Regions from separate parts of the Enterobacter sp. MGH 24 genome, predicted to be linked through region 1. Evidence: predicted binding sites of a transcription regulator. Region 1 holds the regulator's gene; the other holds the start of a gene.
What was found. Region 1 encodes PurR, which represses purine synthesis genes. Its sites were predicted from a motif close to CANGCAAACGTTTGCNTG; they were not measured.
Positions count from the first base shown of each region.

Region 2: the regulator PurR is predicted to act here: its motif matches at 5,385-5,402, upstream of L370_RS14685 (nucleobase:cation symporter-2 family protein).

Region 1 is NZ_KI535657.1:3,422,494-3,430,510, forward strand. Features, by position in the region: gene punC (purine nucleoside transporter PunC) at 1-496, opposite strand, end outside; gene punR (DNA-binding transcriptional activator PunR) at 611-1,522, shown strand; gene purR (HTH-type transcriptional repressor PurR) at 1,541-2,566, opposite strand; gene L370_RS23475 (cytochrome bd-I oxidase subunit CydH) at 2,864-2,953, shown strand; gene L370_RS05820 (MFS transporter) at 3,118-4,284, shown strand; gene sodB (superoxide dismutase [Fe]) at 4,323-4,904, opposite strand; gene L370_RS05810 (C40 family peptidase) at 5,027-5,800, opposite strand; gene grxD (monothiol glutaredoxin 4) at 6,139-6,486, shown strand; gene rnt (ribonuclease T) at 6,564-7,223, opposite strand; gene gloA (lactoylglutathione lyase) at 7,319-7,726, opposite strand; gene L370_RS05790 (alkene reductase) at 7,827-8,017, opposite strand, start outside.
Region 2 is NZ_KI535657.1:1,502,541-1,510,557, forward strand. Features, by position in the region: gene yicI (alpha-xylosidase) at 1-2,058, shown strand, start outside; gene L370_RS14690 (AsmA family protein) at 2,119-3,822, opposite strand; gene L370_RS14685 (nucleobase:cation symporter-2 family protein) at 3,942-5,333, opposite strand; gene gltS (sodium/glutamate symporter) at 5,559-6,761, shown strand; gene recG (ATP-dependent DNA helicase RecG) at 6,763-8,017, opposite strand, start outside.

The DNA of each region.
Region 1 (8,017 bases):
GCGTGGCGAAGATGGCCTGCCAGTCGAAATGCGCGAGGATCCAGCTGCCCAGCAGAGGGGCGAGGGCTGGTGAGAGACCTACCAGCGGCATAATGGTGGCGAAAATACGGTTAGTGCGGTTAGCCGGGTAATAGTCGGTGACCAGCGCCTGCCAGGTCACGGCCGCGGCACAGACGCCCACGGCCTGAATAAAACGCAGCACCAGCAGCCAGGTGGCATCACGTACCCATAACATCCCCAGGCAGCCCACGGCAAAAATGGCCAGGCCCAGCAGCAGTACCGGTTTACGACCAAAGCGATCCGAGAGCGGTCCCCAGAGCAGCTGTGCGAAAGCAAAACCGGCGAGGAACAAACTCAGGCTGGCGCTGATAGCGGCAGCGGGGGTTTGCAGATCTTCCTGCATGGCGGCAAACGCCGGCAGGTACATATCGGTGGCCAAAAAGCCCAGCACGCTTAAGCCGCCGAGCCAGACTAAAAAACCGTTCCTGGGTTGCATTATTTTATTCTCCTGAGGAGGCAGGTATACATTGGCGCTGAGTGTAGGGAGTGCAAAGCCGCTTGTGAAACGCTAATATTTGGCGGGTGCATTCAAATTTTTTGCAGGCAGAAAATGTGGTCAGATTATTCTCTTGAAGTGGTCGATGCTGTCGCGCGTAACGGCAGCTTTAGTGGTGCAGCGCAGGAGCTGCACCGCGTCCCTTCGGCAATCAGCTACACGGTGCGTCAGCTGGAGGAGTGGCTGGCGGTTCCGCTGTTTGAACGGCGGCATCGTGATGTGGAATTAACGCCCGCAGGCGCGTGGTTTTTGAAGGAAGGGCGTTCTGTTATCAAAAAAATGCAGATCACCCGCGAACAGTGTCAGCAGATCGCTAACGGCTGGCGGGGACATCTTTCCATCGCGGTGGATAACATCGTTAAGCCGGAACGCACCCGGCAGATGATCGTCGACTTCTATCGTCATTTCTCTGACGTCGAACTGCGGGTTTCGCAGGAGGTGTTCAACGGCGTCTGGGATGCGCTGGCGGACGGCAGGGCAGAGATGGCGATCGGGGCCACGCAGGCGATCCCGGTCGGGGGACGTTACGCCTTTCGCGATATGGGAATGCTGAGCTGGAAGTGCGTGGTGGCAAGCGATCATCCGCTGGCGGCGATGGAAGGGCCGCTGAGCGATGACACGCTGCGCAACTGGCCGTCGCTGGTGCTGGAGGATACGTCCCGTTCATTGCCCAAGCGTATCACCTGGCTTCTGGACAACCAGCGGCGGGTGGTGGCCCCTGACTGGGAATCGTCGGCAACGTGCCTCAGTGCCGGGCTGTGCGTCGCGATGGTGCCCGTTCATTTTGCGCGTCCGCGCATCGATACCGGAGAATGGGTTGAACTGACGCTGGATAATCCGTTCCCGGATGCGGCCTGCTGCCTCACCTGGCAGCAAAATGATGTCTCGCCTGCGATGGCCTGGCTGCTGGATTATCTGGGAGACAGCGAAACGCTGAACCGGGAATGGTTACGGGGGCCAGCATAGCTGGCCCCCGTAAAGCGATTAACGACGGTAGTCGCGGAACGGACCATCCGCAACGGAACGGCGTTCGATAAGACGCGGGTGAACTTCAATGGACTGCGACTCTTCACGCTTGTTGACGATCCTGTCCATCAGCATATTGAAGGCCGTTTCGCCCAGCGAATCTTTCGGCTGGTGAATGGTGGTCAATGCTGGCGTGAAGAAACGCGCGTTACGCACGTTGTCATACCCGATCACGGAAATATCCTGCGGGACGCGCAGGCCCAGCTCGTCGGCGGCGCAGAGCGCGCCCATTGCCATGATGTCACCTCCGCAGAACACGGCGGTTGGACGGTGCGGCTGGGAGACAATCTGCTGCATCGCGCGGTATCCCGACTCCGGCTCAAAGTCGCCCTGCACAATCCAGTTTTCCGGCACGTTGATCAGCGCTTCTTCCATCGCTTTCATAAAACCAGCCAGACGGCCCGCGCCGGTGTTGCGCTCCAGCGGACCGGGGATCACGCCAATCTCTCGGTGACCGCGTTCGATCAGATAACGACCGGCCATATAGCCGCCTTCAAAGGCGTTGTCGATAACTGAATCGGTGAAGTCAGCGCGTGCTTCGCCCCAGTCCATCACTACCATCGGAATATGGCGATACTCTTCCAGCATGGACAGCACGGACTCCGGATACTCGGAACACATTACCAGCAGGCCATCAACGCGCTTTTGCGCCATCATTGACAGGTAGGCGCGCTGTTTTTCAATGCTGTTCCACGCGTTGCCCAGAATCAGGGTATAGCCTTTCTGGAAGCAGTTTTTCTCAACCGCTTCAATGATCTCGGCAAAATAGGCCGCTTCACTGCTGGTCGCCAGCAATCCAATGGACTTGGTGTGATTAACCTTGAGGCTACGCGCAACCGCACTTGGCGAATAGTGCAGCTCTTTGATTGCTGCCCAGACGGCATTGCGCGTCTCTTCCGCCACAAAGCGGGTTTTGTTAATTACATGTGATACGGTTGTAGTGGAAACGTTTGCGCGTTTTGCTACGTCTTTAATTGTTGCCATTAAATGTCACTCCAGACCATATCCTAAGCTCCTGAAAAACCTGAAGGTAAACGTTTGCCTTCTCTCACCCTTATCTCGCAATCTTGAATTGCGGCACGCCGGGAAAACGACACGGGACGTCAGGAGGGGGTCAATGGCCGGTACGCTAATAAATTTAGCGTGGAATTTTGTCCTATCTTGATGAAAAGGGGAAGAGGTAAAGTGGTTATCAGTATAAATCCAGGAAGATTTTTGATGTAATCTGTGCAAAAATGAGCAAGCTCACTTTTCGTGGGGGGATTAAAAGGAGAAAAATTGATGAGTACCGATCTGAAGTTTTCGTTGTTCACCACCATTGTTGTGCTGGCTCTGATTGTCGCGGCCGGTCTGACGGCTGCGCTGCACTGATTTACGCGGAGGGAGAGCCTTCTCCCCCCCGACTCCCCCGGATTGTTACTTCTCTGGCAAAAATCTTTTGCCATTTTGTTAACTTCTCATTTTTTGTGATTGATGTCATGCTTTCCACTTCTTTGTTCTGTGTCACCACATGACACGGCATCCGGAGTTGACGCATGAAAATCAATTTTCCCCTGCTGGCCCTGGCGATTGGCGCTTTTGGGATTGGCACCACTGAATTCTCCCCGATGGGGTTACTGCCTGTTATAGCCCGGGGCGTAGATGTCTCTATCCCTGCGGCAGGGATGTTAATTAGCGCCTATGCTATCGGCGTGATGGTCGGGGCGCCGCTGATGACGCTTCTGCTTTCGCACCGCGCGCGACGCAGTGCGCTGATTTTCCTGATGGCGATCTTCACCCTGGGCAACGTGCTTTCGGCCATTGCGCCGGACTACACCACATTGATGCTGTCCCGTATTCTGACCAGCCTTAACCACGGCGCGTTCTTTGGGCTGGGGTCGGTCGTGGCTGCCAGCGTGGTGCCAAAACATAAGCAGGCGAGCGCCGTGGCAACCATGTTTATGGGGCTAACGATTGCCAACATCGGCGGGGTCCCTGCGGCAACCTGGCTGGGAGAAGCGATCGGGTGGCGTATGTCCTTCCTGGCGACCGCCGGGCTGGGCGTGATTGCGATGGTAGCGCTGTTCTTCTCTCTGCCGAAAGGCAGCGCCGGAGAACGTCCGGAAGTGCGTAAAGAGCTGGCGGTGCTGATGCGCCCGCAGGTGCTTTCCGCGCTGCTTACCACCGTTCTCGGGGCAGGGGCGATGTTTACTCTCTACACCTACATTTCACCGGTATTGCATGACATCACCCACGCAACGCCTCTCTTTGTGACCGCGATGCTGGTGCTGATTGGCGTGGGCTTCTCGATTGGCAACTATCTCGGCGGGAAATTTGCCGACCGTTCCGTGAGCGGGACGCTGAAGGGCTTCTTAACCCTGCTGATTGTCATCATGGTTGCCATTCCGTGGCTGGCGCGTAATGAGTTCGGGGCCGCGATTGCGATGGTCGTCTGGGGTGCCGCGACCTTTGCCGTGGTGCCGCCATTGCAGATGCGCGTGATGCGCGTCGCGCATGAAGCGCCGGGACTTTCATCTTCCGTGAATATCGGTGCGTTTAACCTGGGTAATGCCCTGGGCGCCGCGGCCGGTGGGGCCGTGATTTCCGGTGGTCTGGGATACAGCTTTGTGCCGGTGATGGGGGCGATTATTGCCGCGCTCGGCCTGCTGCTGGTGATGATGTCGGGTCGTAAACAGCCTGAAGCAGCCTGCGCTGCGGAATAAACCAAAAACGCAGAAGGGCGAACCCTTCTGCGTGTCTCTTACGCGGCGAAGTTCTTCGCGACAAAGTCCCAGTTAACCAGTGCCCAGAAGTGCTCCAGGTAGTTCGGGCGCGCGTTGCGGTAATCAATGTAGTAAGCGTGTTCCCACACGTCCACGGTCATCAGCGGCTTAGCGCTGGTGGTCAGCGGGGTGCCCGCGTTAGAAGTGGACACGATAGCCAGTTTGCCATCCGCCTCTTTCACCAGCCACGTCCAGCCAGAACCGAAGTTCTTGATGGCGGCATCGGTAAATTTCGCTTTGAAATCTGCGAAGCTGCCAAATGCGGCGTTGATAGCGGTAGCCAGTTCACCGGCAGGTTCACCGCCGGCATTCGGTGCCAGGCAGTGCCAGTAGAAGGTGTGGTTCCACACCTGAGCGGCGTTGTTAAAGACGCCACCCTCAGAGCTGCGGACGATCTCTTCCAGCGTTTTGCCTTCGAAATCGGTGCCCTTGATCAGGTTGTTCAGGTTGGTGACGTACGTCTGGTGATGCTTGCCGTAATGATATTCCAGGGTTTCCGCAGAAATGTGCGGTGCCAGGGCGTCTTTTGCATACGGTAGTGCAGGTAATTCGAACGACATTGCTTCTCTCCTTATTGTATTTTGCGTTGCCAATAACCACACAGACAACATGGACAGGATAGCAAATTGAAAGGGTATGCAAAAGAGGAACTTACCCCGCCACGGATGTGGCAGGGCAGGGGTTAGCGAATGGTTTTCGGCGTCATCACGCGACGCGCGCCGACGTAGTGGCGTACCCAGTAGTCTTCGCTGAGAGAGGTGATCTGAATATCCTGGCCGCTACGCGGTGACTGGATGAATTTCCCGTTGCCGACATAGACGCCGACGTGGTCAGCCGTGCCGCGACCCTGAGTGCGGAAGAATACCAGATCGCCGTTTTCAAGCTCACCGCGGTCAACCGGTGAGGCATCGCGCAGGTGGTACATCTCATTGGCGGTGCGAGGAATGCGGAATTTGACCAGATCTTTATAGGCGTAATAGACGAGGCCGCTGCAGTCAAACCCGGTTCGCGGCGAGCTGCCCCCCCAGTGATAAGGTTTGCCAATCTGCCCCATCAGCTTGTTCATCGCGGTTTTTTGCGCTTTCTGTACACGCACTTTATGCACTTCCGCTATTTTCGTGACCTTCGTGCATTTCGCCTTGTGGCCTTTACGCGTGATGCATTTTTCAGTAACGAGGTTAGCGGCGGTTTGCGAAGCTTTACTTTTAGCGGAGTGGGCAGTGCGGGAAGGTTTTGTTTTCGTCTTGCTGGAAGCGGTCTGTTTCGTCTGAGCCGGTGTTTTTTTCTTGTCGTTCTTAGCGGTGGTTTTTTTCTTACGTTCTGTGGCTTTCACCAGATGGTTTTTTTGTACAGCAGAATGCCGCGCCTGCTGAGAGGCGTCTGCCACTGGCGTGAAAGTGAGTGAAGTAAACAGTAAAGCACAGAGCGTGATCGAGATTTTATTTATCCGCGCCACTGGGCAGTCCCCTGATAAATGCAGGTCATCAATAATACCCGCGTGTGATTTACAAAGCCCGTCGATTCTAATCTATAAAAACCCAGAAAGTTAATAGCATTTTTCAATCTACAATCCTGTTTCGTTAGCAAGTGCAAAAAAATTCATCGTTCTGTCGCACATTTGCCCACTCCCTAAGCAAAACCCTGACCGCCGCAGGGGTAAACACCATTTGCAATGCAACTTTCCGTGACTCGGGGTAGAATGTATAAACGTGACAAAAATGTTATTTTCCGATGCCAGTCTGACCCGCTACAATGTCAGACGAATGCCGTAACAGAAGTTAAAGGAAGCAAGACATGAGCACCACTATTGAAAAAATCCAGCGCCAGATCGCTGAAAACCCGATTCTGCTGTATATGAAAGGTTCTCCGAAGCTGCCAAGCTGCGGCTTCTCCGCACAAGCGGTTCAGGCGCTGTCAGCCTGTGGTGAGCGTTTTGCTTACGTTGATATCCTGCAGAACCCGGACATCCGCGCTGAGCTGCCTAAGTACGCTAACTGGCCGACTTTCCCGCAGCTGTGGGTTGACGGTGAACTGGTTGGCGGCTGCGATATCCTTATTGAAATGTATCAGCGCGGCGAACTGCAGCAGCTGATCAAAGAGACGGCGGCGAAGTACAAAACTGAAGAGCCGGACGCAGAGTAATTTTCTGCGCAAATAAAAAAGCGACCCGCTTAGTGTGGTCGCTTTTTTTTTGCCGGGTGGCGCTGCGCTTACCCGGCCTACGATTGGCGATCGGCTTCATCACCCATCGGCAGCGGCCAGCCGCCCAGACGCTTCCACCGGTTGACGATCTCACAGAACAGCTCTGCGGTGCGCTCGGTGTCGTATAAAGCGGAGTGCGCCTGCGTGCCGTCAAACTCAATTCCTGCGGTGATACAGGCCTTTGATAACACCGTTTGTCCCAGGGCCAGGCCGCTCAGTGCGGCGGTGTCGAAGGTCACAAAAGGATGGAAGGGGTTGCGTTTAAGCGCGGCGCGCTCGGCGGCGGCCATGGTAAAGCTGTGATCGAAAGTGGCGTTATGGGCCACCATGATGGCGCGGCTGCAGTTACTCTCTTTCATGCCTTTACGCACCATTTTAAAAATGGCGTGCAGCGCATCATATTCACTGACTGCACCACGCAGCGGGTTATGCGGATCGATACCGTTAAACGCCAGCGCTTCCGGCTGTAAGTTTGCCCCTTCAAAAGGTTCAACGTGGAAATGCAGCGTGGTGTCCGGTGTAAGCCAGCCCTGTTCATCCATCTTCAGCGTGATGGCGGCAATTTCAAGCAGCGCATCGGTTTTAGCGTTAAATCCGGCTGTTTCTACGTCTATAACAACGGGATAAAAACCACGAAAACGGTCGCACAGACCGCTAAATTGAGCGTTATCGGACATCAGGGTCTCTTACAAGGGGAAAAAGCAGAGCGCATTATGGCAAATTTTGGAGGGTGATGCAGTAAAACTACGGGCGCATGTTGCGCCCTGAGGGATCAGTTGCCCAGACCGCGACCCGCGTCTTTGGCTTCAATCAGCTCGATTTTGTAACCGTCCGGATCTTCCACGAACGCAATCACGGTGGTGCCGCCTTTTACCGGGCCCGCTTCGCGCGTAACGTTACCGCCGTTGCTGCGAATGCGCTCACACGCTTCAGCCGCGTTGTCCACTTCCAGCGCGATGTGGCCGTAGGCGGTGCCCAGCTCATAGCTGTCTACGCCCCAGTTGTAGGTCAGTTCGATCACCGCTTCATCCGTTTCAGGGCCGTAACCCACGAACGCCAGCGAGTATTTGTATTCCGGGTTTTCGCTGGTGCGCAGCAGCGTCATGCCCAGTACGTTAGTGTAGAAATCAATGGAACGTTGCAGATCGCCAACGCGCAGCATGGTGTGAAGTAGGCGCATAATTTCCTCATTAACCAATGGAATAGACTGTCTTTTTGAACAGAAACGATGTTTTAGTATAGCGGCGAAGTATCGCCGCTATCAATGAACAACGGCGAGATTACAGAGAAGGGTAGTCGGTGTAGCCTTCCGCGCCGCCGCCGTAGAAGCTTTCCGGGCGCTGCGGGTTCAGGGCCGCTTTTTTCTGCAGGCGGGCAACCAGATCCGGGTTGGCGATGTAGTCGCGGCCAAACGCGACGGCATCAATCAGCCCTTTGCCGATCAGGTCTTCGGCTTTCTCCGGGGTATAGG
Region 2 (8,017 bases), 1.9 Mb from region 1:
AAAGACGTGAAGGTAGAGATTGAAAACAACGCCGAATTTGCCGAGCTGAAAAGTGGAAGCGTCAGCGTGCGCGTCACCAAAGGCGAGTTCTGGGCGCTGGATTTCCTGCGCAACGGCCAGCGCATTACCGGCAGCCAGCTGAAAAATAACGGCTACGTGCAGGACAGCAATACCGATCGCAACTATGTGTTTGAACGTCTGGATCTGGGCGTGGGGGAAACGGTCTACGGCCTGGGCGAGCGCTTTACCGCGCTGGTGCGCAACGGCCAGACGGTCGAAACCTGGAACCGCGACGGCGGCACCAGCACCGAGCAGTCCTACAAAAACATCCCGTTCTACCTGACCAACCGCGGCTACGGCGTGCTGGTGAATCACCCGGAAAACGTCTCGTTTGAAGTCGGCTCCGAGAAAGTCTCCAAGGTGCAGTTCAGCGTGGAAGGGGAATATCTCGAGTACTTCGTGATCGACGGCCCGACGCCGAAAGCGGTGCTGAACCGCTATACGCAGTTTACCGGGCGTCCGGCGCTGCCGCCTGCCTGGTCGTTCGGCCTGTGGCTGACCACCTCGTTCACCACCAACTACGACGAAGCGACGGTAAACAGCTTTATCGACGGCATGGCCGAGCGCGACCTGCCGCTGCACGTGTTCCACTTCGACTGCTTCTGGATGAAGGCCTTCCAGTGGTGCGACTTTGAGTGGGACCCGGTGACCTTCCCGGACCCGGAAGGGATGATCCGCCGCCTGAAAGAGAAAGGGCTGAAGGTCTGCGTGTGGATCAACCCGTACATCGGTCAGAAATCCCCGATTTTCCGGGAGCTGAAAGAGAAGGGCTACCTGCTCAAGCGCCCGGACGGCTCCCTGTGGCAGTGGGACAAATGGCAGCCGGGGCTGGCGGTTTACGACTTCACCAACCCGGACGCGTGCCGGTGGTATGCCGACAAGCTGAAAGGCCTGGTAGATATTGGCGTCGACTGCTTCAAGACCGACTTCGGCGAGCGTATCCCGACGGACGTGCAGTGGTTCGACGGTTCCGATCCGCAGAAGATGCACAACCACTACGCCTACATCTATAACGAGCTGGTGTGGAACGTGCTGAAAGAGTCGGTGGGGGAAGAAGAGGCGGTGCTGTTTGCCCGTTCGGCGTCCGTGGGTGCGCAGCAGTTCCCGGTGCACTGGGGCGGCGACTGCTACGCCAACTATGAATCCATGGCCGAAAGCCTGCGCGGCGGGCTGTCGATTGGCCTGTCCGGCTTCGGGTTCTGGAGCCACGATATCGGCGGGTTCGAAAACACCGCGCCGGCGCACGTCTACAAACGCTGGTGCGCGTTCGGGCTGTTCTCCAGCCACAGCCGCCTGCACGGCAGCAAATCCTACCGCGTACCGTGGGCGTACGATGACGAGTCCTGCGACGTGGTTCGCCACTTTACGCAGCTGAAATGTCAGCTGATGCCGTATCTGTATCGTCAGGCAGCGCTGGCCCGCGAGTTCGGTACGCCGATGCTGCGGGCGATGATGCTGGAGTTCCCGGACGATCCGGCGTGCGATTATCTCGACCGCCAGTACATGCTGGGGGATTCGGTGATGGTCGCGCCGGTGTTCTCCGAGGTGGGCGACGTGCAGTTCTACCTGCCGGAAGGCCGATGGACGCACCTGTGGCATAACGACGAAATTCAGGGCAGCCGCTGGCATAAGCAGCAGCACGATTTCATGAGCCTGCCGGTCTACGTGCGCGACAACACGCTGCTGGCGCTGGGTAACAATAACCAGAAGCCGGACTACGCGTGGAACGCGGGGACGGCCTTCCAGCTGTTTAACCTGGACGACGGCGCAACGGCGATGAGCGAAGTGCCTGCGGCGGACGGGTCCGTGGCGTTTACGCTGAAGGCGTCACGTCGGGGTGACATCGTGACCTTTACCGGCGCGGGAGACGCGCAAAACTGGTCGGTGTGCTTGCGCAACGTGCAGAAGGTGAGCGGCGTGAAGGGCGGCTCACACGAGGGCAGCGAGCGGGGCGTGGTGGTGAAAGCGGAGGGGAATGAGGTGGTGGTTCACCTTTAATTCCCCTCACCCTAACCCTCTCCCCAAAGGGGCGAGGGAATGGTTTGCTCCCTCTCCCTTTTAGGGAGAGGGCTGGGGTGAGGGTGGTGTTGACACCACACCGCCCGCCATCGTCTGCTGCACCTGCTGTTTATCCATATTTACCGCGCTCAGCTTTGCATTCACCGTCGGCTTCAGCGGGGCATTTGCCTGCACGCTTCCGCTGGCGGTGAGCTGAATATTGCCGTCACCCGTAATCGGCAGCGCAGGCCAGCCCCACTGCTGCAGCACGTTGAGCGGCACACCGCGCCCGTTCAGGCTCACCGTGGTCTGCCGCTGCGGCAGCTGTGAAACCGTCGCCGTGGCTTCAAGAATACCTTTCTCGGTAAAGGCGCTCAGGTCGGTAATGTTCACCGTGGCGGCGTTCGCATTCAGCGCCAGCGACGGACGGCGCACGTCCACGCGGTTAAAGGTCGCCGCCGCGCCGTTCAGGGTTGCGTTGCCGCCCCAGACGCCCCACTGGCGATCTTTCACCAGCTGCAGGTTTGCGCCATAGCCGTCCAGAGAGGTGATCTGCCACGGGAAGGCGGGATCGATGTCGATCACCAGGTTGCGGCTCAGGCCGAATTTTTGCAGCGTGACGCTGTTCAGCCATTCCGGCAGAGGCTCCATCCACAGCGTTTTCCAGTTCTGCGGCAGGGTGTATTCCAGCCCGGCGATAGCGACATCGTCCAGCACCAGCGCTTTACCGTCGCGCAGCCAGTTACCGGAAGTGCGTACCATGCCGCCTTCCCACCGGGAGGTGAACTGACGCAGCGCCATGCCCTGCGGGGAAAACTCCGCATTCAGGATAGGGTCGAAAAGATGCAGCGAGCCGTAGATAAACTCGCTGGCGTTCATGGACAGGCGGCCTTCCTGGCTCTGCCAGTCGCCCTTGCTTAACGTCAGGTTGCGCAGGCTTAAGTCGAGATCGGTCACCGCCCAGTCCGGGCCCTGAAGCCGGGCGTCGGTCACGTCCAGACGGCCAATCTGCAGAGAGGGGATGGTGGCCAGCGGCGCGAAGAACGCCATAAGCGTTTTATCGCTCTGCAGGCGAATTTCGTTCAGGCGCATGGTGTCGATAATCCAGCTCCCGTCGGCATTGCGCAGGGCGGATCCGGTGAGTGAGCCACGGGCCATGTCGGCACCAATGGTGTTCAGCACCACTTCCTTGCCGTTAAGCTGGCCCTCGATCAGCACGTTGGTGGCCGGTACGCCGTTCAGGGTCAGCGAGCCTGCGCTCATCTGAATCTGCGCGTTGTTCCCCAGCACGTTGCCCGCTTCCGGCTGCCACGGGCTGACGCCGCCCGTGACCTTCTGCGCGCTCAGGTCCCATTCGGTATTTGGGCTGTTAAACGCCATGTTATTTAGCTGCAGGCGATCCGCCTGAAAAGGCAGCGGTGCCGTCTGGGGCGAGAGATTCAGCGTGCCGTCGAACAGGGTAATGGTGTCCATATGCAGCGGATCGGTTATCTGGCGGCTGCTCAGGCCGATATCGACTTTTTTGGCTACCAGCGTGGCGGGTTTACCGTCCCGACCGAAGGTGACGTTTTCCAGAATGATGTGGGAAGGCGACGAAAAGCGGTGATTCATCTTGTCGAAACTGAGTTCGTAGTCGGTATTCACCGTCACCCAGCTGCTGACCTGAGACGCGCCCCAGCGGGTCTGGAGCAGAATGTAGAACGCCAGCAGCACAATGAGCAGGGCTACCAGAAGATAGATAAGGAGCTTTCCAATAAATTTCATGGTCTTCCATCCCGCAAAACGCACATAAGGGAGTTATGCACGATTTATGCGCAATCCTCAAGGCGGGAATGGTGTAATGAGATGTCACGGCAGGCATTGGCTGCCTGCCGTGAGAGAAATCAATTTTTCTCAGGCGGGAAAACGAGGTTCAGAACGATAGCGGTGATACCGCCCGCGGCAATGCCGGAAGAGAGCAGGTTTTTCACCCAGTCTGGCGCAAACTGCAGGATCAGCGGCTGCTGGGATACGCCCAGACCGACGGCCAGCGACAGCGCGATAATCATGATCGCGCGGCGGTTCAGCGGCTCGCGGGAGACGATACGCACGCCGGAGGCCGCGATAGTCCCGAACATGACCAGCGTTGCGCCGCCCAGCACCGGCTCAGGGATATGCTGCACAAAGCCGCTGACCGCCGGGAACAGGCCGAGGACGATCAGCATCAGCGCCACCACGAAACCGACGTAGCGGCTGGCCACGCCGGTCAGCTGGATCACGCCGTTGTTCTGGCCGAAGCAGGAGTTCGGGAAGGTGTTGAATACCGCAGAGACAAACGAGTTCAGGCCGTTCGCCAGCACGCCGCCTTTCAGGCGCTTCATGTACAGCGGGCCGGACACCGGCTGCTCGGAGACGTCGGAGGTGGCGGTGATATCGCCGATGGTCTCCAGAGAGGTGATCATAAAGACGAGCATCAGCGGCAGGAGCAGACCCCAGTCAATGCCCAGTCCGTAATAGAGTGGCGTTGGGATAGTGATCAGCGCGGCATTGGTCGGCGCGGTGTTTTCCGGCAGCATATCCAGCGCCCAGGCCATCAGGTAACCCGCCGCCATGGCGATCACCAGCGAGGCGACGCGCAGGTAAGGGTTACGCTGACGATTAAGCAGAATAATGATCGCCAGTACCACGCCCGCCAGCAGCAGGTTTTTCGGCGCGCCGAAGGTGTGGTCGCTCATGGCGGCATAGCCGCCGCCGATGGAGGTCAGGCCCACCTGGATCAGCGACAGGCCGATAATCATTACGACCACGCCGGAAACCAGCGGGGTGATGACGCGGCGAGCCAGATGCAGAACGCGGGAGATGACCATCTCCGTGCAGCTGGCCAGCATCAGGGTGCCGAACAGCGCCGCCATCATGGTTGGGACATCCGCACCGCCGGTTTTCAGCGCCGTACCGCCCATGATCAGCGGTGCCACGAAGTTAAAGCTGGTGCCCTGAATCGACAATAAACCCGATCCCACCGGACCCCATGCTTTAATTTGTATAATCGAGGCCACGCCGGAGGCGAAGAGAGACATGCTGATAATGTGCTGCGTGTCCTGCGCCGGTAAACCGAGCGCCTGGCAAATCAGCAGCGCCGGGGTGATCACCGCAACAAACATCGCCAGAAGATGCTGGCAGGCGGCGAAAAGCGTTTGCGGCAGCGGCGGGCGGTCTTCAAGGCGGTAAATCAGTTCGCTATTGTGCTTCTGCGCAATCGGTTGCGCATCAGGCGACTCTATGCTGTTAACGGACATCGGCGGCAATCCCACGGTGGAAAAGCGGGCATTTTATCTGACCACCTGGTAAAAGCAAACGATTGCCAGCAAAAAAAGGGAAGAAAATCTGCCGATGTGAGCAGGTTTTCTACAACGCGTGAGGAAAAAAAATTACACTTTTTGCGCCGGGGGCTCATGAAGAGCGCAACCCGGCCCAGGATAACGCCGCGTGTGTATGGAACACGCGCATAACAGGAGCCTTTTATGATTCATCTCGATACGTTGTCGACCCTTGTTGCCGCAACGCTGGTTCTTCTGCTTGGTCGCAAGCTGGTCCACAGCGTTTCCCTTCTGAAGAAATACACCATTCCTGAACCTGTCGCCGGCGGCCTGCTGGTGGCGCTGGCCCTGCTGATACTGAAAAAAAGCATGGGCTGGGAAATCGATTTTGATATGTCCCTGAAAGACCCGCTGATGCTGGCCTTCTTTGCCACTATCGGCCTGAACGCCAATCTGGCGAGCCTGCGCTCGGGCGGTAAGGTGCTCGGCGTATTCCTGATTGTGGTGGTGGGGCTGCTGCTGATGCAAAACGCCATTGGCATCGGCATGGCAACGCTGCTGGGGCTGGATCCGCTGATGGGGCTGCTGGCAGGGTCGATTACGCTGTCAGGCGGTCACGGTACCGGGGCGGCGTGGAGTAAATTGTTCGTCGAGCGCTACGGCTTTGAAAACGCGACTGAAGTCGCGATGGCCTGTGCGACCTTTGGTCTGGTGCTAGGTGGCCTGATTGGCGGCCCGGTGGCGCGGTATCTGGTTAAACACTCCACCACGCCGAACGGCAGACCTGACGATGAGCTGGTGCCGACCGCGTTCGAAAAGCCGGACGTCGGGCGCAGCATTACCTCGCTGGTGCTGATTGAAACCATCGCGATGATCGCCATCTGCCTGACCGTAGGCAAAGTGGTTGCGCAATGGCTGGCGGGCTCTGCGTTTGAACTGCCAACGTTTGTTTGCGTGCTGTTTATTGGGGTGATCCTGAGCAACGGTCTGGCGCTGATGGGCTTCTACCGCGTGTTTGAACGGGCGGTATCGGTGCTCGGCAACGTCTGCCTGTCGCTGTTCCTGGCGATGGCGCTGATGAGCCTCAAGCTGTGGGAGCTGGCCTCGCTGGCGCTGCCGATGGTGGCCATACTGGCGGTGCAGGCGCTGTTTATGGCGCTGTACGCCATGTTCGTGACCTGGCGCATGATGGGTAAAAACTACGATGCGGCGGTGCTGGCGGCGGGTCACTGCGGGTTTGGCCTGGGGGCTACCCCAACGGCTATCGCCAACATGCAGGCGATCACCGAACGGTTCGGGCCATCGCACATGGCGTTTCTGGTGGTCCCGATGGTCGGGGCGTTCTTTATTGATATCGTCAACGCGCTGGTGATCAAGCTGTACCTGATGCTGCCGATGTTTGGCTGAATCAGGCGTTGGAGTAGCGTTCGGTTTCCGGCATCCAGCGCTCAATTAACGCTGCCGCCTGTTCGGGGTAGCGTTCGTGAATATGGCGGGCCAGGCGCTGAACTTCTGGGATCATGGCCTGATCGCGCAGTAAATCCGCTACTTTGAATTCCGCGTTCCCCGTCTGACGCGTGCCCAGCAGTTCGCCCGGGCCGCGGATCTCCAGGTCTTTTTGCGCAATCACAAAACCGTCGTTGCTGTCGCGCAGCACCTGCAGACGCATCTGGGCGGTTTTGGAAAGAGGCGCTTTGTAGAGCAGTACGCAGTGGGACGCTACCGCACCACGGCCAACGCGCCCGCGCAGCTGGTGGAGCTGGGCAAGGCCGAGACGTTCCGGGTTTTCGATGATCATCAGGCTGGAATTCGGGACGTCCACGCCGACTTCGATCACCGTGGTGGCGATCAGCAGATGTAAATCACCCTGCTTGAACGACTGCATCACCGCCTGTTTTTCGGCGGGCTTCATGCGTCCGTGAACCAGACCCACGTTCAGCTCCGGCAGCGCCAGCTTAAGCTCTTCCCACGTGGCTTCGGCAGCCTGCGCTTCCAGCAGTTCAGACTCTTCAATAAGCGTACAGACCCAGTAGGCCTGACGTCCTTCCTGGGTGCAGGCGTTGCGCACGCGGTCGATGATATCGCTGCGGCGCGTGTCAGGAATGGCGACCGTTGTGACCGGGGTACGGCCCGGCGGCAGTTCGTCGATGGTGGAGGTATCCAGATCGGCGTAGGCGGTCATCGCCAGGGTACGTGGGATTGGCGTGGCGGTCATGATCAGCTGATGCGGGTGGAAGCCCTGCTGCAGGCCTTTCTCCCACAGTGCCAGACGCTGATGCACGCCGAAGCGGTGCTGCTCGTCGATAATCACCAGCGCAAGACCGTTAAACTGCACCTGCTCCTGGAAGATGGCGTGCGTGCCGACAATCATCTGCACCTGCCCGCTGGCAATAGCCTCCTGTTGCGCAAGGCGCGCTTTGCCTTTTTGCTTCCCGGCAAGCCAGCCCACTTCAATCCCCAGCGGCGCAAACCAGGCGCGGAAATTGTTGGCGTGCTGTTCAGCCAGCAGTTCGGTTGGCGCCATCAGCGCCACCTGCTTGCCGTGGGCAATCGCGCGCAGGGCCGCCAGCGCGGCGACCAGCGTTTTACCGGACCCGACGTCGCCCTGCACCAGGCGCATCATCGGCACGTCGAGTGCCATATCGCGTTCGATTTCGGCGGTG